DNA from 3 places in the Streptomyces sp. NEAU-174 genome. Region 1 is predicted to be linked to each of the others. Evidence: riboswitches for the same ligand, from Rfam matches in the RefSeq annotation. Region 1 holds a riboswitch; each other region holds the start of a gene.

Region 1 (4,205 bases):
ACCCTGCGAGATCTCGAACTCGACCCGCTGGCCTTCCTCGAGGGTGCGGTACCCGTCCATCTGGATCGCGCTGTAGTGGACGAACACGTCCGCACCACCGTCGACCGCGATGAAGCCGTACCCCTTCTCCGCGTTGAACCACTTGACGGTGCCCTGAGCCATTCCTAACTCCCCTATTGCTGGCCCTTGCGCAGGACCGCACTCCGCGGACCCGGGTCAGACCTCACCCCCCGGATGTGGGGGGTGTGCGCCGGAACGCGTCGACCGCCGCTGAATGTATCCGTCCCAACGCCCTCTGCAACAGGTCAATCGGACGAGAATTCTGGGCACGGTCGAACGGTTAAAAGTGAGAAATTATGTGAAGTTCGGGCAAGCCGGGCCGGACATAAGGAACCAACCCGACAATTCGCGCTCACACTTTACGCACAACTTGACGAGTTCTCATATGTGGCTCCGACCCCGGAGCCGTCGGGGAATCCGGGCAACTGTATCGCGATTCCACACACGGAATCGCCCCGTCCGGTTGTCCCCGGACGGGGCGATGCCAAAGGTGAGGAGGGGGGCGCGGGGTCAGCAGCCGCCCGCGACCGCCGGGATGATCGAGATCCCGGCGCCGTCCGGGGTCGCCGTGGCCAGGCCGTCGGCGAAGCGGACGTCGTCGTCGTTGACGTAGACGTTCACGAAGCGGCGGAGCTTGCCGGTGTCGTCCAGGACGCGCGCCGAGATGCCCGCGTGGTTCTTCTCCAGGTCCGCCAGGACCTCGGCGAGGGTCGCGCCCTCGGCCGGGACCTCTGCCTGACCGCCGGTGTAGGTGCGGAGGATGGTCGGGATTCGGACGTTGACGCTCATGCGAGGCCAGCCTCTCGGAACGAGTCAAGGGTGGGTCGGATGATGGCGGAGGGACCCGTGGTGGGGGCCACCGCGTCGAGGGTCTTGAGGCCGTCGCCGGTGTTGAGCACGACGGTCGTCAGGGACGGGTCGAGCAGACCGTCCTCGATCAGCTTCTTGGTCACGCCGACGGTCACGCCGCCCGCGGTCTCCGCGAAGATCCCCTCGGTGCGGGCCAGCAGCTTGATGGCGTCGACGATCTGCTCGTCGTTCACGTCCTCCACCGCGCCGCCCGTACGGCGGGCGATGTCCAGGACGTACGGGCCGTCCGCGGGGTTGCCGATGGCCAGCGACTTGGCGATGGTCCGCGGCTTCTGCGGCCGTACGACGTCATGGCCGGCCTTGAAGGCGGCGGAGACCGGGGAGCAGCCCTCGGCCTGGGCGCCGAAGATCTTGTAGGGCCGGTCCTCGACCAGCCCGATCGCGATCAGCTCCTTCAGCCCCTTGTCGATCTTGGTGAGCTGGGAGCCGGAGGCGATCGGGATGACGATCTGGTCCGGCAGCCGCCAGCCGAGCTGCTCGCAGATCTCGTACGCCAGGGTCTTGGAGCCCTCGCCGTAGTACGGCCGCAGATTGACGTTGACGAAGCCCCAGCCCTCGCCCGCGGGGTCGCCAATCAGCTCGCTGCAAAAGCGGTTGACGTCGTCGTAGGTGCCCTCGATGCCGACCAGCTCACCGCCGTAGACCGCGGCCATGACGACCTTGCCCGCCTCCAGGTCGTGCGGGATGAAGACGCAGGAGCGGAAGCCCGCGCGGGCGGCCGCGGCGCCCACCGCGCCGGCGAGGTTGCCGGTGGAGGAGCAGGAGAGGGTGGTGAAGCCGAAGGTGCGGGCGGCCTGGACGGCGATGGCGACGACCCGGTCCTTGAAGGAGTGGGTCGGGTTCCCGGAGTCGTCCTTGATGTGCAGCTCACCGGTGACGCCGAGCTCACGGGCGAGGTGGTCGGCCTTGACCAACTGGGTGAAGCCGGGGTTCAGGCTCGGCAGCTGCGCCACGTCCGCGGGGACGGGCAGCAGCGGGGCATAGCGCCAGATGCTGTTCGGACCGGCCTCGATCTGTCGGCGCAGCCCCTCCGGGTCGCCGGCCGGGAGCTCGTACGCGATCTCGAGGGGCCCGAAACAGGCCTCACACGCGAAGATCGGCCCCAGCTCGAAGCGCTCACCGCACTCCCGGCAGGACAATGCGACGGCGGGGCCGAAGGCACCGGAGGTGGAGGAGGTCGTTGAGCTTTCTACTGACTGCACAGCCATGGATGGCGAGGCCCTTTCTCCTCATCTTCCTCGCGACGCATTTCGCCACGAGACGGAATTGGCACCTTCCCGAGCTGGGAGCCTCGCTGCGGAATGCGAGATCAGCTGGAGGGTTGCCGGGGCTTCAACGGGCCGTTCCCTCTGCCCCTCTGGATGAGCGGTATGGCGCCGGGCGGACCCGGGGCGTTTGTCGGCACCAGCGTCGTCGGTACGTCGGTACCTCGGTAAACGTCGAGGTCGACCCCGACATACGACGGCCATGTGCGTTGTTCAAGACTGTAACCGAAGGCCCGGATGGTTGAGGTAGCCGTCCGATGCGCGAGATGGGTCACAGCGACCACAGCAGGGGAGAGACACAGGTGCTGGATGAGGTGGAGCGCTGGCTGAAGCGCCGCTCCTGGTCTGCCGACGACCGTCCGCTGGATCGCCTGCTGGCCGCGAAGCGGTCCGCGGCGACGACGGTGAGCGTGGTCCTGCCCGCCCTGAACGAGGAGGCCACGGTCGGCGAGATCGCCGACACGATCCGGCGTGAGCTGATGGGCGAGGCGATGTCGCTGGTGGATGAGCTGGTGGTGCTGGACTCCGGTTCCACGGACCGCACCGCCGAGGTCGCCGCGGCGGCGGGCGCCACCGTCGTCCCCCGCGACTCGCTGCTGCCCCGGCTGCCCGCGCTGCCCGGCAAGGGCGAGGTGCTGTGGCGGTCCCTGCTGGCCACCAGCGGCGACATCGTCTGCTTCATCGACGCCGACCTGCGGGAATTCGAACCGCGCTTTGTCTCGGGGATCGTCGGTCCGCTGCTGACCGACCCCACGCTGCACCTGGTGAAGGGCATGTACGACCGCCCGCTCGGCGAGCTGGCGGGCCAGGGCGGCCGGGTCACCGAGCTGGTCGCCCGCCCGCTGCTGAATCTGCACTGGCCCCAGCTGGCCGGATTCGTCCAGCCGCTGGGCGGGGAGTACGCGGCGCGCCGCTCGCTGCTGGAGCGGCTGCCCTTCCCGGTCGGCTACGGCGTCGAGCTCGGGCTGCTGGTGGACGCGCTGCACACGGTGGGGCTCGACGCGCTCGGCCAGGTGGACATCGGGGTACGCAAACACCGCCACCAGGACGGGCAGGCGCTCGGCCGGATGGCGGCCGCGATCTACCGCACCGCACAGCTGCGGCTGGCCAGGGGCCACTTGGTGCGGCCGCGGCTGACCCAGTTCGACCGGGGCGAGAACGGCTTCGAGCCGCGCACCACGGCGGTGGACACCGAGGAGCGGCCGCCGATGGTCGAGGTCCCGGAGTACACGGCGCGGCGCGCGGCGTAACGCACGGGGTGACGCGTGGCGTGACGCACGGGGTGACGCGCGGCGTGACGCACGGCGTGACACGTGGCGTGACGCCGTGCGTCTCGGCGCTCACGTGGCTGGAACCGGGAACCGGAATAGCACCTACGGGGCAAGAAACCGTACGTACGTTTGCGCGGGGCCGCGCCTGGCTAGGCTCGCGACATGGCAGTTCCGCGCACCGCCCCGATCCTGGTCGCGTCCAACCGCGGCCCGGTCTCGTACACCCTGGGCGAGGACGGCTCGCTCACCGCCCGGCGCGGCGGTGGCGGGCTGGTCTCCGGGCTCAGCGCGATCGGCCCCGAGTCGGGCGGGGTGTGGGTGTGCGCGGCGCTCGGCGAGGGCGACCGCGAGGCGGCGCGGCGGGCCGGGGACAGCCATCTGAACCCCGGTGACACCGGCGGCCAGCAGGTGCGGATGCTCGACATCGCGCCGGACGTCTTCGCCGCCGCGTACAACGGCGTGGCCAATTCGGTGCTGTGGTTCGTCCACCATCTGCTCTACCAGACCCCGGTCGAGCCGGTCTTCGACGCGGAGTTCGCCGAGCAGTGGGCGGCCTACGAGAGCTATAACGCGGCCTTCGCGGACGCGCTTGCCCAGGAGGCGGTGGACGAGGCCGTCGTCCTGGTGCAGGACTACCACTTGGCGCTGGTGCCCGCGATGCTCCGCGAGCGCCGCCCCGATCTGCGGATCGGTCACTTCTCCCACACCCCGTGGGCCCCACCGGACTACTACCGGCTGC
Region 2 (4,205 bases), on a different contig from region 1:
CCTCATCGCGAGGCTCTACCCGGTCCACGTCCTGCTGCTGCCGGGCATCATGCTCGGCCTGCTGGTGGCGCACCTGATCCTGGTCTTCTACCACAAGCACACGCAGTACCCCGGGGCCGGAAAGACCGAGAAGAACGTCGTCGGCATGCCTCTGCTGCCGGTCTACATGGCCAAGGCGGGCGGCTTCTTCTTCCTGGTCTTCGGTGTGATCGCGGTCCTCTCCGCGGTCGCGACCATCAACCCGATCTGGACCATCGGCCCCTACCGGCCCGACCAGGTGTCCACCGGCGCCCAGCCCGACTGGTACATGGGCTTCGCCGAGGGTCTGGTCCGTGTGATGCCGGGCTGGGAGATCACCGCCTGGGGCCACACGCTCGTCCTGGGCGTGTTCATCCCGATCGTGCTCTTCCCGCTGGTCCTGTTCGCGATCGGGCTCTACCCGTTCATCGAGTCCTGGATCACCGGCGACAAGCGTGAGCACCACATCCTGGACCGCCCGCGCAACGCCCCGACGCGTACCGCGTTCGGTGTCGCCTGGATCACCGCGTACTTCGTGATGCTGGTCGGTGGCGGTAACGACCTGTGGGCCACCCACTTCCACCTGTCGATCAACTCGATCACGTGGTTCGTGCGGATCGCCTTCTTCGTCGGCCCGGTCCTGGCGTTCATCGCCACCAAGCGGATCTGCCTCGGCCTCCAGCGGCGGGACAAGGACAAGGTGCTGCACGGCCGCGAGACCGGCATCATCAAGCGGCTGCCGCACGGTGAGTTCATCGAGGTCCACGAGCCGCTCGCGCAGGAGCAGCTGCACATCCTCACCCAGCATGAGCAGCCCGAGCCCTACGAGATCGGCCCGGAGGTCGACGAGAACGGGGTCAAGCGGAAGATAAAGCGTTCCCAGAAGCTCCGTTCGAAGCTCTCCAAGGGCTACTACGGCGGGGACAACGTCATTCCGAAGCCGACCCGCGAGGAGTACCACGAGATCACCAGCGGCCACGGCCACCACTGATCTCCCGGTAACCCCTCAGCGACCGGTTTCTCCATACAGCTACGCCACAGACCAGGGCCCCGGCCCGGACCGCACGGTCCGGCCGGGGCCCCGGCCGTGCGGCCGATAGGCTTGCGGCGGGCCGCTGAAGTGCGCGGACCCCTTCCCTGCCCACCCCCACGGATCCAGGAGCGGACCATGGACGTTGTGACCCCCGCCGGAGGCGACAGCACCGCGACGGCCCGCACCTGGCCGGACGTACTGAGCTCGCTGATCGCCGGCCGGGACCTCGATGCCGAGGACACCGCCTGGGCCATGGACCGGATCATGCGGGGCGAGGCCACCGACGCCCAGATCGCCGGGTTCGCGATCGCGCTGCGCGCCAAGGGCGAGACGGTCTCCGAGGTGGCCGGTCTGGTGCGGGCCATGTACGAGCACGCCCGGGTGATCGAGGTGCCGGGGGCGACCGTGGACATCGTGGGCACCGGCGGCGATCGCGCCAGGACCGTCAACATCTCCACCATGTCCGCGCTGGTCGTCGCCGGTACCGGCGCGCGGGTGGTCAAGCACGGCAACCGCGCCGCGTCCTCCGCCAGCGGCGCCTCCGACGTGCTGGAGAAGCTCGGCGTCAATCTGGACATCACCCCCGAGCGGGTGGTCGAGGTCGCCGAGGAGGCGGGGATCACCTTCTGCTTCGCGGTGAAGTTCCACCCGTCGCTGCGGCATGTCGCCTCGGCCCGCCGCGAGCTGGGCGTCGCCACCCCGTTCAACCTGCTCGGCCCGCTGACCAACCCGGCGAAGGTCACCTCCCAGGCGACCGGGGTCGCCGACGCCCGTATGGCGCCCATCATCGCCGGGGTGCTGGCCGAGCGCGGCTCCTCCGCGCTGGTCGTCCGGGGCGACGACGGGCTGGACGAGCTCACGGTGACCACGACCTCCCAGGTGTGGGAGGTCCGGGACGGCGCCGTGCGCCAGGAGACCTTCGACCCCCGGGACGTGGGCGTCGAGCGGGCCCCCGTGGAGGCCCTGCGGGGCGCGGACGCCTCGTACAACGCCGATGTGGCCCGCCGGCTGCTGGCGGGCGAGCGGGGCCCGGTCCGGGACGCGGTGCTGCTGAACTCGGCGGCGGCGCTGGTGGCGCTCGAGCGGGAGCCGGGGGACAAGCCGCTGACGGACCGGATCGGGGCGGGTGTGGCGCGGGCCGCCGAGTCGATCGACTCGGGGGCGGCGCGTGACGTCCTGGAGCGGTGGGTCCGGGCCACCCACGCGTAGGGGGTCCGGCGGGCCTTGGCGCCTGCGGCGGGCTGCTCTCTTACGGCGCCCATGTTCTGTCCGGGATGTGGACAGGGCATGGGCGCCGGCGTCCGACATGGCATACTCCTGCCCAGGTCACGAGCGACAGCGACTACGGCCCCGGCCCGCTGTCCGGCAACCCTCCGTCCGTGGCGGGGTGCCCCGGGTGATGACCAGGCCGCCAGGCAGCGAGGCCGGCGGCAAGCGCGGACCCCTCGCACTAGGGGTCCTGGTGGTCGAGGGAGTTCTTCCGTGATGCAGCGAATGCGTTAGGGCCGAGCGGCCCCGTCTCTCCTCAGTGCGCTCCGCGCGGTACGGCCGTGCGTCGAGCGATTTTCCGCGCCCTTACGGCCGGCTCGTCGCCGCCGCCGTTTCCGGCGCGTCACGCATTCATCCGACCCCTTCGGGAGACTTCGCCATGTCCGCGCGCCCTGCTGCCACCACCACCGCCACCGCTACTGCCACCACCTCCGCTGTCGCCGCCTGTGAGCCGCTGCCCGTGCTGGGCAGCGATGTCCTGGTGCCCCTGGTCACCGGCGGTGAGGTGACCTACGCGGCGCTCGACTACGCCGCCAGCGCCCCCGCGCTGCGGCGGGTCTGGGACGACATCGCCGCCTACGCGCCGTACTACGGCAGCGTGCACCGCGGGGCGGGCTACCTCTCGCAGTTGTCCACCGACCTCTTCGAGAACAGCCGTAAGGACGTCGCCGCCTTCCTGGGCTGCCGCGAGGACGACCAGGTCGTCTTCACCCGCTCCACCACCGATTCGCTCAACCTCCTGGCCGCCGTGGCGCCCCGGGGCACCGAGGTCTTCGTCTTCGAGACCGAGCACCACGCCTCGCTGCTGCCGTGGGAGCAGCGGGAGGACGTCACCGTCCGCTACCTGAGCGCCCCGCGCTCCCCGCGGCAGGCGGTGGAGACGCTGGAGAAGGCGCTCGCGGGGCGTGCCGGGGGCCCGGCGCTGGTGTGCGTGACCGGCGCGTCCAATGTGACCGGTGAGCTGTGGCCGGTGCGGGAGCTGGCCGCGGCCGCGCACGCCCACGGCGCCCGTATCGTCCTGGACGCCGCGCAGCTGGCCCCGCACCACCCCGTGGACATCGCGGAGGCGGACGTGGACTGGGTGGCCTTCTCCGGGCACAAGCTGTACGCGCCCTTCGGGGCCGGGGTGCTGGCCGGGCGGGCGGACTGGCTGCGGGAGGCCCGGCCGTATCTGGCGGGCGGCGGCGCCAGCCGTAAGGTCACGCGCAGGGAGGACGGCGGCGTCGACGTCGAGTGGCACACCACCGCCGCCCGGCACGAGGCGGGCTCGCCGAACGTCATCGGGGTCTACGCGATCGCGTCGGCGTGCAAGGCGCTGACCGAGGCCGGTTTCGAGGGCCTGGTCGCCCGTGAGCGGCAGCTGATCGAGAAGGTGCGGGCGGGGCTGGCCGAGGTGCCCGAGGTGCGGGTGCTCTCGCTGTTCGGCGACGACGCGCCCCGGGTCGGTGTGCTGTCGTTCGTGGTGGAGGGCTGGAACAGCTCCCACTTCGCGGCGGCGCTCTCCGCGGAGTACGGCATCGGCGTACGCGACGGTCTGTTCTGCGCCCATCCGCTGGTCCGCACCCTGCTGGACAGTGAGCCCGACGAGCCGGGCGAGTGCGGCGCGCCGGAGGCCGCGCCGGGGGAGCGGTCGCTGAACGCGATCCGGGTCAGCTTCGGGGCGGGCACGCCGGATGAGCATGTGGAGCGGTTCGTGGGTGCCGTGAAGGAGCTGGTGCGCGACGGCGCCCGGTGGAGCTACCGCACGGAGGAGGGCCGCTGCGTCCCGGACCGCGGCTGAGGCCCAACGGGCCTCGTGGGCCCCTGGGCCAAGAGTTCGGGAGCGCCGGGCCCAGCGGGGTGCCCGGCGGATCTTTCCCCTCCCCGCCCCTTCCCACAACCAGGG
Region 3 (4,205 bases), on a different contig from region 1:
ACCACCGGGGAACGTCACCGTAACGGCGGGAGCGGTAGGACGCGCGCCGCGCCAGGCCGCGTAGGCCAAGGCCACGTTCAGCGCCGTCAAACCATGCCCGACGACGAGGTTGATGATCTCGACGGCACCCATGGTGCCGGCGGACGGCACCGCGGAACCCAGACTGACATGGTCTTGCCGGAGAATGTCCTGATCCTCCCGAAGCCACCGATACAGGTCGAGGAGTACCTCCTCCTTGCCCATCGACTCAACCGTGATGCCGACCTGCATCGAGCCCTCCCGTCGTCGCCTCGCGCGTCCACGATAGGAATAATGCAGCATGAGATGCGCTTGGTGTGGGGGCGATCTCCAGGTCCATCGCCTCGCACACCTGCCGCGCACGCAGCGGCGCGGATCCGCCTTCCGCCGCGCATTCCCAACTTGGTGAGGTAGTACATCACCGCGCCACGCGGCGGCAGGTCGTGCGGAAGCAGGTCCCACTGGCAGCCGGTGCGGCCCTGGTAGAGGAGCGCATCGACGATCTCCCGCATCTCGTACCGGCCCTGGTGGCCGCTGACCGATTGGTGTGCGGCCTGCCGCGCGGCGATCACCGGCTCGATCAGTGCGTCTGGTAGGGCTTGCGTTCGCTCACGGTGTTCAGCCCAGCACGCCCATCCCCGCCGACCGGCGGGGATGCCGCAGTCCGACACATTCAGGTGACGGCAAATCGCTCATCAACCCACATGCCTCCCTCTCGGAGCACGACCCCCTCTCAAGGCGCCTCGGCCAGGCCGGCCTCCGGAAGCGTGGTGTGGAACGCCGGGTGGGCGTGCAGCCGCCGCACGTAGGCGCGCAGCCGCCCATGGCGGGAGACCCGGTCGGCCGCGTCGGCGTCCAGCAGGGGCCGGTGCTCGGTGTCGAGTTGGACCAGGGCCACCCACAGGTCCACATCGGCGGCGGTCAGCTCCTCGCCCAGGGCGTACGGCGCGGCCGTCAGCCCGCGGTCGAGCCGGCCGAGGGCGGTCAGCAGCCTCTCCAGCGCCGCGTCCCGGCACTCCGCCTCGGCGGCCGTCCCGGCCTGCCGGGCGGCGTCGGTGATGTCCGCGTCGAGCAGGTCCCGGAGGGCGTCGATGTCCGTGGCGAGGGCCGCCGGGCGCAGCCGGGGGCGTCCGGTCCCGCTGTCGTCGCTCAGATGGCCGGCGAGGTCGCGCAGGATGTCGGGCGTGTGATTGCTGACGACACGTCCGGTCCAGCCGTCGCACAGCGCGGGCGCGTCCACCGGTCCGCTGTAGCGGTGCCAGGTGGCCTCGTAGGCCCCGCGGAGCGCGGCGTACGCCTCGGGGGTGTCCTGCGGGAGCCCGACGAGGGTGGTGGCCACGGTGTCCCGCAGCCCGAGCAGATCGAGGGTGATGGAGACGCGCAGTGAGAGCGGACAGTTCGCGGAGAGGTAGAGCCGATAGCGATGCGGCACCGGATAGAAGCCACCGGCGAGGTCGACGCCGATGCGGCTGCGGAAGCGGTGCGGGGGCGCGGGCGGGGCGATCCGGGGGCGGGGTGAGCAGGGGTCGGGGTCGAGAAGAGCGGCAGGACCTGAACTGACCGGAAACGTCTCGGACATGGCTCTCCAAGGCAGTGACGGAAGCCCCGGCCACCGCCGGTCGAGGGCGGCGCCGGTGGCACGACGGAGGGGAAGCCCGCGCGGGGCACCCGCCGGGCGGGGCCGGGACACACCCGACCCCGGCGCGCGGGACCGCGCTCGGTGACCGTGTCGACTCGGGCCGACTCAGAGAGCTGGACTGGAGGCGCTACAGATGCGCAGCAGATCGATGTGCAGCCGTCTGGTCAGGAGGCGGAGCCGGCGGAGCGGGGACAACGGACGGGGACGCCGGCGGACGCCGTCCCCGTGGCTGTCGGTCCTGGGCATCTCCACCGATCCCATCATCGGGGGCTCGCGGGGCAGCGAGACCGCGCTTGTCCCGTCCACGCCGACGGAACCTGGTCGTCACCCGGGGGCACCCCGTCGCGGGAGAAGGGTTGCCTGTCAACGAGCCGGGGCCGATGACCCACCTGAGCGGGGGTTCCGCACGGTGGGCGCTGACAATCGTGACCGTCCCTGACAGTGTCGTCGCGCTCCGCGAGGGCGTCAACCCATGCCGGAGCGGCCAACACCGGCCGACCGTACGGCGGATGTACGGCGCCTTGGCACAACGGCCTCACAGGTGGCTCAACCGGCTCAACCGGCTCAGCGGAACGGCCGGTCCGCGCCGCCGGTGTCCCGCTCGATGAGGACCATGGCCGCGTCGTCCGTCAGCCGTCCCTCGGTGTGCCGGACCAGGGCGTGGCGCAGCCCGTCCAGGTACTCGGACGGGGTGGCGCAGTCCAGCGTCTCCATGGCCCGGTGCAGCGGAAAGAACTCGTCGCAGTCGTTGCGGGCCTCGATCACCCCGTCGGTGTGCAGCAACAGCCGGTCACCGGGCAGGAACGGAAAGGTCTCGACGCCGATCGCGGGAGGGCCGAGGAACTCCTCGAGGCCGAGCGGCGGCAGCGGGCGCGCCGGGTCCAGGGAGCGCACCTCGCCCTCGTGCATCACCAGGGGCGGCGGATGGCCGCGGTTGACCAGCTGCACCAGCGAATCGTCCGTCACCACTTGGGCGAGGAGCACGGTGACGAACTGCTCATCCAGCTCCCGCGGATCCTGTAGCTGGGAGCGGTCCAGCAGCTCGTACTCGCGCGCCAGCGCGGCCGCACAGCGGTGCATCACCTCGGCGAGGTCCTGCTCGTAGTGCACCGCCTCCCGGAAGGCGCCCACGACGGCCGCGGCGGACCGCACCGCGGCCAGCCCTTTTCCCCGCACATCGCCGACGATCAGCCGCACTCCGTAGCGGGTGCACATCGCCTCGTAGAGGTCCCCGCCGATCTGCGCACCGCGCTCGGCCGCCAGATAGACGCTGGCGGTGTTCACCACGCCCATCCGGGCGGGCAGCGGCCGCAGCACCACGTTCTGGGACACCTCGGCGATCCGGCGGATATGGGCCAGTTCGCGGTCCCGGCGCACCCGCACCGCGCAGGTCGCCACGCTCGCCACCGCCACCACCAGCAGGGCCAGCAGATTGGTGTACAGCTGCGGGGTGCCCCAGGCGTCGTTGTGGATGGCGGTGATCGCGCTGACCACGCCCGCCAGGACCGCCACCCCGCCGGTGCCGACCGGCCCCATGGTCACCGCCGCCAGCGCCGGCGCCGGGGAGAGCAGGGGGCCGGTGTAGAGGGTGTGCGCGGGGGAGAGCTCGATGCCGAGTACCGCCGCCAGGACCAGGAACGGCAGACACCGTGTGATCGCGAACAGGGTCTGGCTGCGACCGCTCACCCCAGGGGTGGCGCGCATGAATCGCATAATTGGGTACTTTATCCGATGAAGACCCCCGAACGGGGGCGCTCTCCACAGCGCGCGACGGAAGCCCCGGGCGTAGCCTGACGCTATGCCCGAACTTCCGGATGTCGAGGGGTTCCGGCGGACGCTCGCCTCCTGCGCCCAGGGCCGCCGCGTCGAGCGGGCGGAGGTGGCCGACCCGGGGGTGCTGCACGGGGTGACCGCGCAGCGGCTGAAGCGCGACCTCAAGGGCCGCCGCTTCGCGGCACCGCGCCGCCATGGCAAGTGGCTGATCGCCCCCACCGACGGGCCCACCGTCGTGCTCCACTTCGGCATGACCGGGCGGCTGGTCTGCGGGGCGGACTCCGAACCGGCCGGCCGGTTCCAGCGCGTCGCCTTCGACCTCGACGACGGCCACCGCCTCGGCTACGAGGACCAGCGCAAACTCAAGGGCATCTGGCTCGCCGCCACCGACGACGACATCGACCGGATCATCGGCGACCAGGGCCCGGACGCGCTCTCGCTGAGCCGGGCCGAGCTGGACCGGCTGCTGGAGGGGCGGCGCGGACGCGTCAAGGCCACCCTGACCGACCAGGCCGTGATCGCCGGACTCGGCAATCTGCTCGGCGACGAGATCCTGTGGCACGCCCGGATCCATCCGCAGCGGCCGGTGAACGCGCTGACCGACGGCGAGCGCGATGGGCTGCACAGCGCGCTGCGCGAGGTGCTGCGCGCCTCGGTGCGGGCGGGGCGGGTGCCGGACGACCCGGACTGGCTCACCGGGCGGCGCGACGATCCGGATCCGCACTGTCCCCGCTGCGGCAATCCGCTGCGCCGCGGCCGGATCTCCGGGCGGACG

Evidence for each region. A riboswitch is a leader RNA that binds a small molecule or an ion and turns the genes downstream of it on or off. The one in region 1 is predicted to bind S-adenosylmethionine.
Region 2: linked by a shared signal. The riboswitch ahead of ACT2CW_RS16790 (aminotransferase class V-fold PLP-dependent enzyme) and the one ahead of thrC (threonine synthase) in region 1 are both predicted to bind S-adenosylmethionine.
Region 3: linked by a shared signal. The riboswitch ahead of ACT2CW_RS05935 (glutathione S-transferase C-terminal domain-containing protein) and the one ahead of thrC (threonine synthase) in region 1 are both predicted to bind S-adenosylmethionine.

Annotation. Positions count from the first base shown of each region.
Region 1 is NZ_JBQTCE010000001.1:264,120-268,324, forward strand. Features, by position in the region: gene ACT2CW_RS01095 (cold-shock protein) at 1-162, opposite strand, end outside; gene ACT2CW_RS01100 (MoaD/ThiS family protein) at 571-849, opposite strand; gene thrC (threonine synthase) at 846-2,138, opposite strand; SAM riboswitch class I at 2,157-2,298, opposite strand; gene ACT2CW_RS01110 (glucosyl-3-phosphoglycerate synthase) at 2,498-3,445, shown strand; gene ACT2CW_RS01115 (alpha,alpha-trehalose-phosphate synthase (UDP-forming)) at 3,629-4,205, shown strand, end outside.
Region 2 is NZ_JBQTCE010000005.1:246,023-250,227, reverse strand. Features, by position in the region: gene qcrB (cytochrome bc1 complex cytochrome b subunit) at 1-1,009, shown strand, start outside; gene trpD (anthranilate phosphoribosyltransferase) at 1,187-2,260, shown strand; SAM riboswitch class IV at 2,376-2,494, shown strand; gene ACT2CW_RS16790 (aminotransferase class V-fold PLP-dependent enzyme) at 2,700-4,100, shown strand.
Region 3 is NZ_JBQTCE010000002.1:228,065-232,269, reverse strand. Features, by position in the region: gene ACT2CW_RS05945 (effector-associated constant component EACC1) at 1-270, opposite strand, end outside; partial or broken gene ACT2CW_RS05940 (transposase) at 429-631, opposite strand; gene ACT2CW_RS05935 (glutathione S-transferase C-terminal domain-containing protein) at 752-1,597, opposite strand; SAM riboswitch class IV at 1,942-2,088, opposite strand; gene ACT2CW_RS05930 (PP2C family protein-serine/threonine phosphatase) at 2,222-3,370, opposite strand; gene ACT2CW_RS05925 (Fpg/Nei family DNA glycosylase) at 3,456-4,205, shown strand, end outside.